DNA from 3 places in the Pedobacter sp. MR22-3 genome. Region 1 is predicted to be linked to each of the others. Evidence: riboswitches for the same ligand, from Rfam matches in the RefSeq annotation. Region 1 holds a riboswitch; each other region holds the start of a gene.

Region 1 (2,202 bases):
AACCAATTGTTGTTGTAGAATACTTTGGTAAATTAAGTTGTTGCTGCTTAATTTTTCTCAGAGAAAAATGACTTTTACGTTCTGAATCTTCAGCCTTTAAATTGGCTACGCGTTCTTTTACTATAGGATTATGGATAGAGGTAGATGTTTTTCTGTTGTTTAAAGCATTTTTGTTTTCCTCTAGTTTTTGCAGGGTAGATGCAGGGCCTTCGTTCAAGATCAGCTTTTTCAGGGTTACAATTTCGGTTACTTTCTGTTTAGCAAAAGCCAGCCATTGTTTTACCTCAGCAGTTAAATTTTCTTCATTGGTCTCATTTTCCAAATCAACCGGAGCATGGATTAAAGAACATGATGGTGCAATCCAGACACGTTCTGTGCCTATTTTCTCAATAGCTTGATTAATCATAGCGATGGAATGTTCAAAATCGTTTTTCCAGATGTTTCTACCATCTACAACACCTAAAGAAAGGATGGTATTTTCTTTAAGTTGAGGCAATACATCAGCCAGTTGATTTTCAGCCCTTACCAAATCTATATGTAAAACATTTACCGGAAGTGATGTGGTTAACGCCAGGTTATTACCAAGACCTTCAAAGTAGGTTGCAAGAACCAGCTTGATTCTTGGAAAGGCTTTCCGAATTTCCTTATAGGCATATTCATATGCTTTCTGTTCCTTTTCTGATAAATCTAAAGCCAGAAAAGGTTCATCAAATTGAATATATTCAACATCCAAAGCATCCAAACGGGCTAAAATTTCCAGATAAACAGGAAGCAGGTTTTTAATTAAGTCAATCTTTTCGAAACCACTTTCTTTTTCTTTACCCAACAAAAGGTAAGTAACCGGGCCAATTAAAACCGGTTTTGTGATGATCCCCAGTTGCTTGGCCTCATAAAATTCATCAATTATTTTGGTGGAGAGAAGTTTGAAAGGTTGGTCTTTATGAAATTCAGGAACAATATAATGGTAGTTGGTGTCGAACCATTTGGTCATTTCCATAGCAACCACATCCAGCCCATCTTTCTGATAGCCCCTGGCCATGGCGAAATAGAGATCCAGCTCAGTGTTTCCCTTTTTTAAAATCACTTCGTTATACCTCTTCGGAATGGCACCAAAAGTTAACGAATGATCCAGCACATGATCATAGAAAGAGAAATCATTCGAAGGAATGAGGTTAATTCCGGTTTCCTGCTGAAGTTTCCAGTTCTCGTGGCGGATGTTTTTTCCTACCTGAAGTACATTTTTGTAGCCCGTTTTACCTGCCCAGTAATTTTCGCAGATTTTCTTTAATTCGCGGTAGCTACCAATTCGCGGATAGCCTAGATTTTGCGTTAGCATTTCTTTTAAAGATTAAGTAAATAAATCGTTTAAAAGCCCTCAAGCAATATTCTATAATGATTTCTGTAAAAAATGAAAAGGAAAGGCAGGGGCATACAAAACCCACTCATCAGCAAAAAGCTTAAAGCAAATTTTAATAAAATGGTTAATTTTATTGTGAACCTATCAGACCTGACCTGTTGCTTTTTTACGCGAAAGCACCGTCAATTCGATATCTGGCAGGTCTCCTGACTTATTCCCGGTTTTATCGCCTTCCCATCCCGAAAAACAGAACAGTGGCATTATTGATAAAACCGTTGTCTTTATTTTAAAAGACAGAATTTACAGTTGCGCGACAGCTCGTGATTTGCACACGATTCCCTTTTAATCTACAGCTAAGTAAAACCGATATCGGTTGATGAAAAATAAAGTTAAGAACTTGCATCAATACAAATGTATTTATTAACACGCAGTAATTGTAACAGGAAACAAATATTATTCTGTTTTCAAAATATAAAAGTCAAAAAAACTTAGCTATTTTTTGGTAAAAGATGTCGTGTAACAAATTTACGGCACTCTGTTTTTACATTCTTTTCGCTATTATATTTGAGTATCCAACAAACCAACCTAAACTATGATTAAAATGCAATTTAGAAAGCTATTACTGGCTTTTCTAATCGTAAACGGCAGTGCTTTTGCGCAGGAAGTACCTTCTCCAAAATCACATTTTGGCTTTGATATCGGCGATAATTACCAATTGGCTACCTATACGCAAACCGAGGCTTACTTTAAAAAATTAGCTGAAACATCTAAGCGTGTGAAACTGGTTGATATTGGCAAAACTGAAGAGGGAAGAAATCAGTATATGCTGATTGTTTCTTCACCTG
Region 2 (2,202 bases), 480 kb from region 1:
GTGGCCTCCCGCATTTATTACCCAAGAGATATAGGTCTGGATATCGCCGGCCGTTTTCATCGCTTTATAGCTTCCAAAGGAAACGTATTTGTGTGCCCTGGCCATGTTCCCATACCGCGATAGTTCAGGCTGATTTTCCACTAGCCAACCTGCAAAGGCAACAGGATCCGCACTGGCATTTTCCCATGTCCATCCGTCGCCCATTCCAGGGCCAAGATAGACCTTTTCCATAAGGTCCCAGTGATGCTTCGGATGCCTTCCGAAATAGCTTGATAGGAATAGCAGCCAACAAGCTTCTCCTGTATCCCTGCGAAGGTTGCAGGCAAAAGCGAGGGCAAGGGGATCAAAGCCGGCAATGTCCGGGCTTCCCTTCTTCAAGGCGGGTGTACTGCGCCCGGTTTCAAAAATGCCGACAAAGGAATTGGCAATACCAGCCACAAGGGATGAAAAATAATCCATCCGCTCCAAATGGGAAATAAGGGGCAGCTTCGGATTGTCCTGACCAAAGCTTGCCAGTTTTTCGCGGACATCCTCCTTTTGGACGGCACAGACGCTAGTCTCTACCATAGTATTTTTCACCCAGCTTTATCTTTTCCCTTCCGTTCTCCAACCTCCATTTGTTGGTGTCCCTGAGCGAATACGCACATCCGCAGTATTCCTGCATATAGAATTCCTCAGCCTTGCTGATTTCCAGCATGCGTGAGGATCCCCCTGCCTTGCGCCAGTTATAGGTCCAATAAGTGATACCTTCATAGTGGAATGCCGCCCTGATGCCCGAACCGTTGATCTGCTCCATGTTTTTCCAGCGCGATATGCCCAGCGAACTTGAGATCACATCAAAGCCGTTTTCAAAGGCGTAAAGGGCCGTGCGCTCAAAGCGCATGTCAAAGCACATCGTGCAGCGTATCCCGCGTTCAGGTTCCATGTCCATCCCCTTTGCTCTTTCAAACCAGTTGTCCACGTCATAGTCCGCATCGATGAAGGGGATATTGTGCTTCTTCGCAAAGCGGATATTCTCTTGCTTGCGCAGTTCGTACTCTTTTTTTGGGTGGATGTTGGGATTGTGGAAGAAGATGCTGAAATCTATTTCGGATGCAATGATGGCCTCCATCACCTCTCCCGAACAGGGTGCGCAGCAGGAATGCAGCAGCAGTTTTTTTCCGCCATGCGGCAGTTCCAATTTTTCTCTTTTAAAGCTCATTTCAAACGTTTTTTTGACCAACGGGTCCAAAATTTTATTTACAGTTGCCGGCCGGCTTATTAACGCAATGCCGCTGGAGAGAAGATCTTGGAAAAAAATAGGAAAAGGCGGGGCCACACGAATCACACAGGGAAATGTACCACATAGGAAACAACCACCTTTCAGACCAAAAGCTTCAGACCGCGAAAGCATCGTCCATTCGGAACAGGCAGGTCTCCTGGCTTGTAACAGTTCTCATCACCCTTCCCATTCATATTAGAACAGTGGATATGCTTAATGAAAACCTTGTTTGTTACTTACAGTTGCGCGACAGCTCGTGATTTGCACACGATTCCCTATTAATCTGCAGTTAAGCAAAACCTTTCCGATTGATGTTATGCAAAGAACAGCGACGTAAGGTAAAAAAAAATCAAGAATTATAGACCTAATTTTTATCCGTTCCAAAATGGATAATCAATATACCCCTGTTCCCCGCCCCCGAACATGGTTGCCCTGTCTGGCTTGCCTAGCGCGGCATTTTTTTCAAAGCGCTCGGGCAGGTCGGGGTTGGCGATGTACAAGTTCCCAAAGGAAACAAGTGCCGCAATACCTTTTTCAAGTTCAGATTCGGCGGAATCCCTATCATAGCCTCCATTTGCAATAACCCTCTGGCGGATCTTCCTGCCAAAGAACGCAATCTCGTCTTCACAGACATAATGTTCAGGTGAAGGGAAATGTGGGCTGCGCCGCATGAGTTCCACATAGGCAAAATCCAGTTTGTTCAGTTCTTCGATCAGGTGGGTATAGCTAGCTACGGGGTCCTCCAATACGATATCGCCATAGGGATGGAATGGGGATATTTTAATGCCCACTTTTTCACCTCCTGCTACACTGATCAATTCCTGCATCACCTCCACTGTGAAGCGGGTATTATTAGGGATACTGCCGCCATAATTGTCCGTCCTCTGGTTGGCACTTTCAGCCAGGAACTGGCTGGGCAGATAGCCGTTGGCCGCGTGGAG
Region 3 (2,202 bases), on a different contig from region 1:
TTCAGGTTTCAGGTCTAAATTTGCGCTATACTGCCCGAACAGCATATTGAGCGTTGGAATTTTAAATGCCGTTGAAACGGTTCCAAATAATTTAATTTCTTTGATGATGTTGATGCTCGGGGTAATGGTATAGGTATAGTTTTCGCCATATTGTTCATGTTTATTGTAACGTCCGCCAACTTCCAGGTTAAAAACACTCAAATCATGTAAAAACAAAGAGCCATACGCGGCAAAAATGTGGGTTTCAGGGCGGTTGGCACCAGAAGTTAAATGCATTTCCCTGTTTTCTATTCCGGCCAACAGATTTAATTTCTCACCCAGCTTCTGGTTGTAAAATAAATCAATCAGGCTGATACTGCCTGAACCCATGCTGGTGTAAGGAAACCCACTAAAGCTGCTTAAAGTATTATTGGAGGTGTTCTGATAGCTGTAGTTCAGGTTAATTTTACCGGAGCCAAAATCGTATTTGGTATTCAGTCCGCCGCTGAAGTTTTTAAGGGTGGTGTTATTTGCGGCTAATCCATCAGCAAAAGCACCCTCGTCAATTTTGTAATTTCCTCTGTAATAACGTATAAATGGATTAACAGAGAAATGCTTATCCAGCTGAATACCAAAATTTGCACTTACCCCATCCGTTTTATAACCATCCTTGTCAAATTCAGTATTGTTTCCTGCAGGGTTAGCCGCTTCTGAGATGCCATCACTTTTTTGGTGTGTATAATTTACATTATAAGTAAACCCGTCAACGGCACCGTTTAAACCAATCGTTCCTTTATAGGTTTCATAACTTCCGGCACTGGCTACGCCATAAACCGTATTCCCTTTGGGGCCACCCTTTTTAGTTACAATATTGATGACTCCGGCAATGGCGTCAGAACCATAAATTGTAGACTGGCCACCTCTTAGAATTTCAATATGATCGATCTGATCAATGGAAAATAAACGTAAATCAAAGGCACCGCCGTTTCCTGAAGGATCATTCTGCACGATACCATCAATCAGCACCACCGCATAGGCACTTCCTGCCCCTCTGAAAAATACCGATTTGTTTAATCCCGGGTTACTTCCTGAACCGGCTACAATGACACCTGCCTGTTCGCTGATTAATTCAGGGAGTGATTTGCCATTGCTGCGGTCTAAAGTTTCGCGACTGATAATGCTGACCACTTTACCTGTTTGTGATTGTTTCTGATCGTTTTTAGTTGCAGAAATAACCACATCCTTTAGTTTTAAGGTGTCCTGGGCATTGGCTTGGCCAATACCAAATTGCACAAGGCCAATGCCTGCTGCAATTAAGAATTTTGTTTTGTTCATTTGATTGTGAGTTTTGCCCACAGCCAACAGATAGAAAAGGAAATGAAAATACGAAACCGTTAAGTACTCCAATCCTAGCTTCAATCCCCGAAAGCTATGAAATTATATACTTGTGGCAGGTCTTCTGACTTACTCCCGGTTATTTAGCCTTCCCATTCAGTTAAAAACAGTGGCATAGAATTAAAAACCGTTACAGAGCTTACAGCTGCGGGACAGTTGCAGAATTACACTGCATTCCCTTTTAATTCCGGCACAAAACGCCGGAAACCAAAAGCGCTGCAAAAGTAGTAAAATAAAGCTATTCGTAAAACAGTAAAATTGAGGCTGATTAATTCTTATAAGTGTTCAATGGTTAGTTCACTATTCGGCCATTAAAATCGATTTCGTTTCAGCTAATTTAGCTTTTTCTTCTTCGCTTACTGTTGGGAAATCAAGGTTCAGTTTTTTCAGCTTGTCTAAAATGATTTCACTGATGGCTAAGCGGGCAAACCATTTTTTATCAGCCGGAATAATATGCCAGGGCGCACTTTCCGTACTGGTTTCATTAATGGCTTCCTGGTAAGCAGACATGTAATCATCCCAGTGCCCTCTTTCTTTAATATCGCCGGATGAAAATTTCCAGTTCTTAGTCGGATCTTCGATCCTTTCGAGGAAGCGTTGTTTCTGCTCGGCTTTACCTACGTTTAAGAAAAATTTCAAGATGACTGTTCCGTTAGCACAAAGGTGTGACTCGAAATTACGGATACTTTCATAACGTTTTTTCCAGAAGTCTTTATTTACTTTTTTCACCTCTTCCATGCCAGGGATTTTCTCATTCAGGATATACTCCGGATGGACTTTACAAGCCAGTACATTTTCGTAATGAGAGCGGTTATGGATCCCAATCCT

The links. Region 1 has a riboswitch for cobalamin ahead of metE (5-methyltetrahydropteroyltriglutamate--homocysteine S-methyltransferase). Riboswitches for the same ligand answer to the same signal wherever they lie in the genome.
Region 2: it holds a riboswitch for cobalamin, as region 1 does, so the genes downstream of both, OQ267_RS00195 (epoxyqueuosine reductase QueH) here and metE (5-methyltetrahydropteroyltriglutamate--homocysteine S-methyltransferase) in region 1, are expected to answer to the same signal.
Region 3: it holds a riboswitch for cobalamin, as region 1 does, so the genes downstream of both, OQ267_RS18695 (TonB-dependent receptor plug domain-containing protein) here and metE (5-methyltetrahydropteroyltriglutamate--homocysteine S-methyltransferase) in region 1, are expected to answer to the same signal.

What each region holds. Positions count from the first base shown of each region.
Region 1 is NZ_JAPIVF010000001.1:533,804-536,005, forward strand. Features, by position in the region: gene metE (5-methyltetrahydropteroyltriglutamate--homocysteine S-methyltransferase) at 1-1,336, opposite strand, end outside; cobalamin riboswitch at 1,536-1,740, opposite strand; gene OQ267_RS02405 (M14 metallopeptidase family protein) at 1,959-2,202, shown strand, end outside.
Region 2 is NZ_JAPIVF010000001.1:48,942-51,143, reverse strand. Features, by position in the region: gene OQ267_RS00200 (hypothetical protein) at 1-567, opposite strand, end outside; gene OQ267_RS00195 (epoxyqueuosine reductase QueH) at 554-1,201, opposite strand; cobalamin riboswitch at 1,391-1,580, opposite strand; gene OQ267_RS00190 (alkene reductase) at 1,633-2,202, opposite strand, start outside.
Region 3 is NZ_JAPIVF010000007.1:168,885-171,086, forward strand. Features, by position in the region: gene OQ267_RS18695 (TonB-dependent receptor plug domain-containing protein) at 1-1,314, opposite strand, end outside; cobalamin riboswitch at 1,411-1,601, opposite strand; gene OQ267_RS18700 (polyphosphate kinase 2 family protein) at 1,675-2,202, opposite strand, start outside.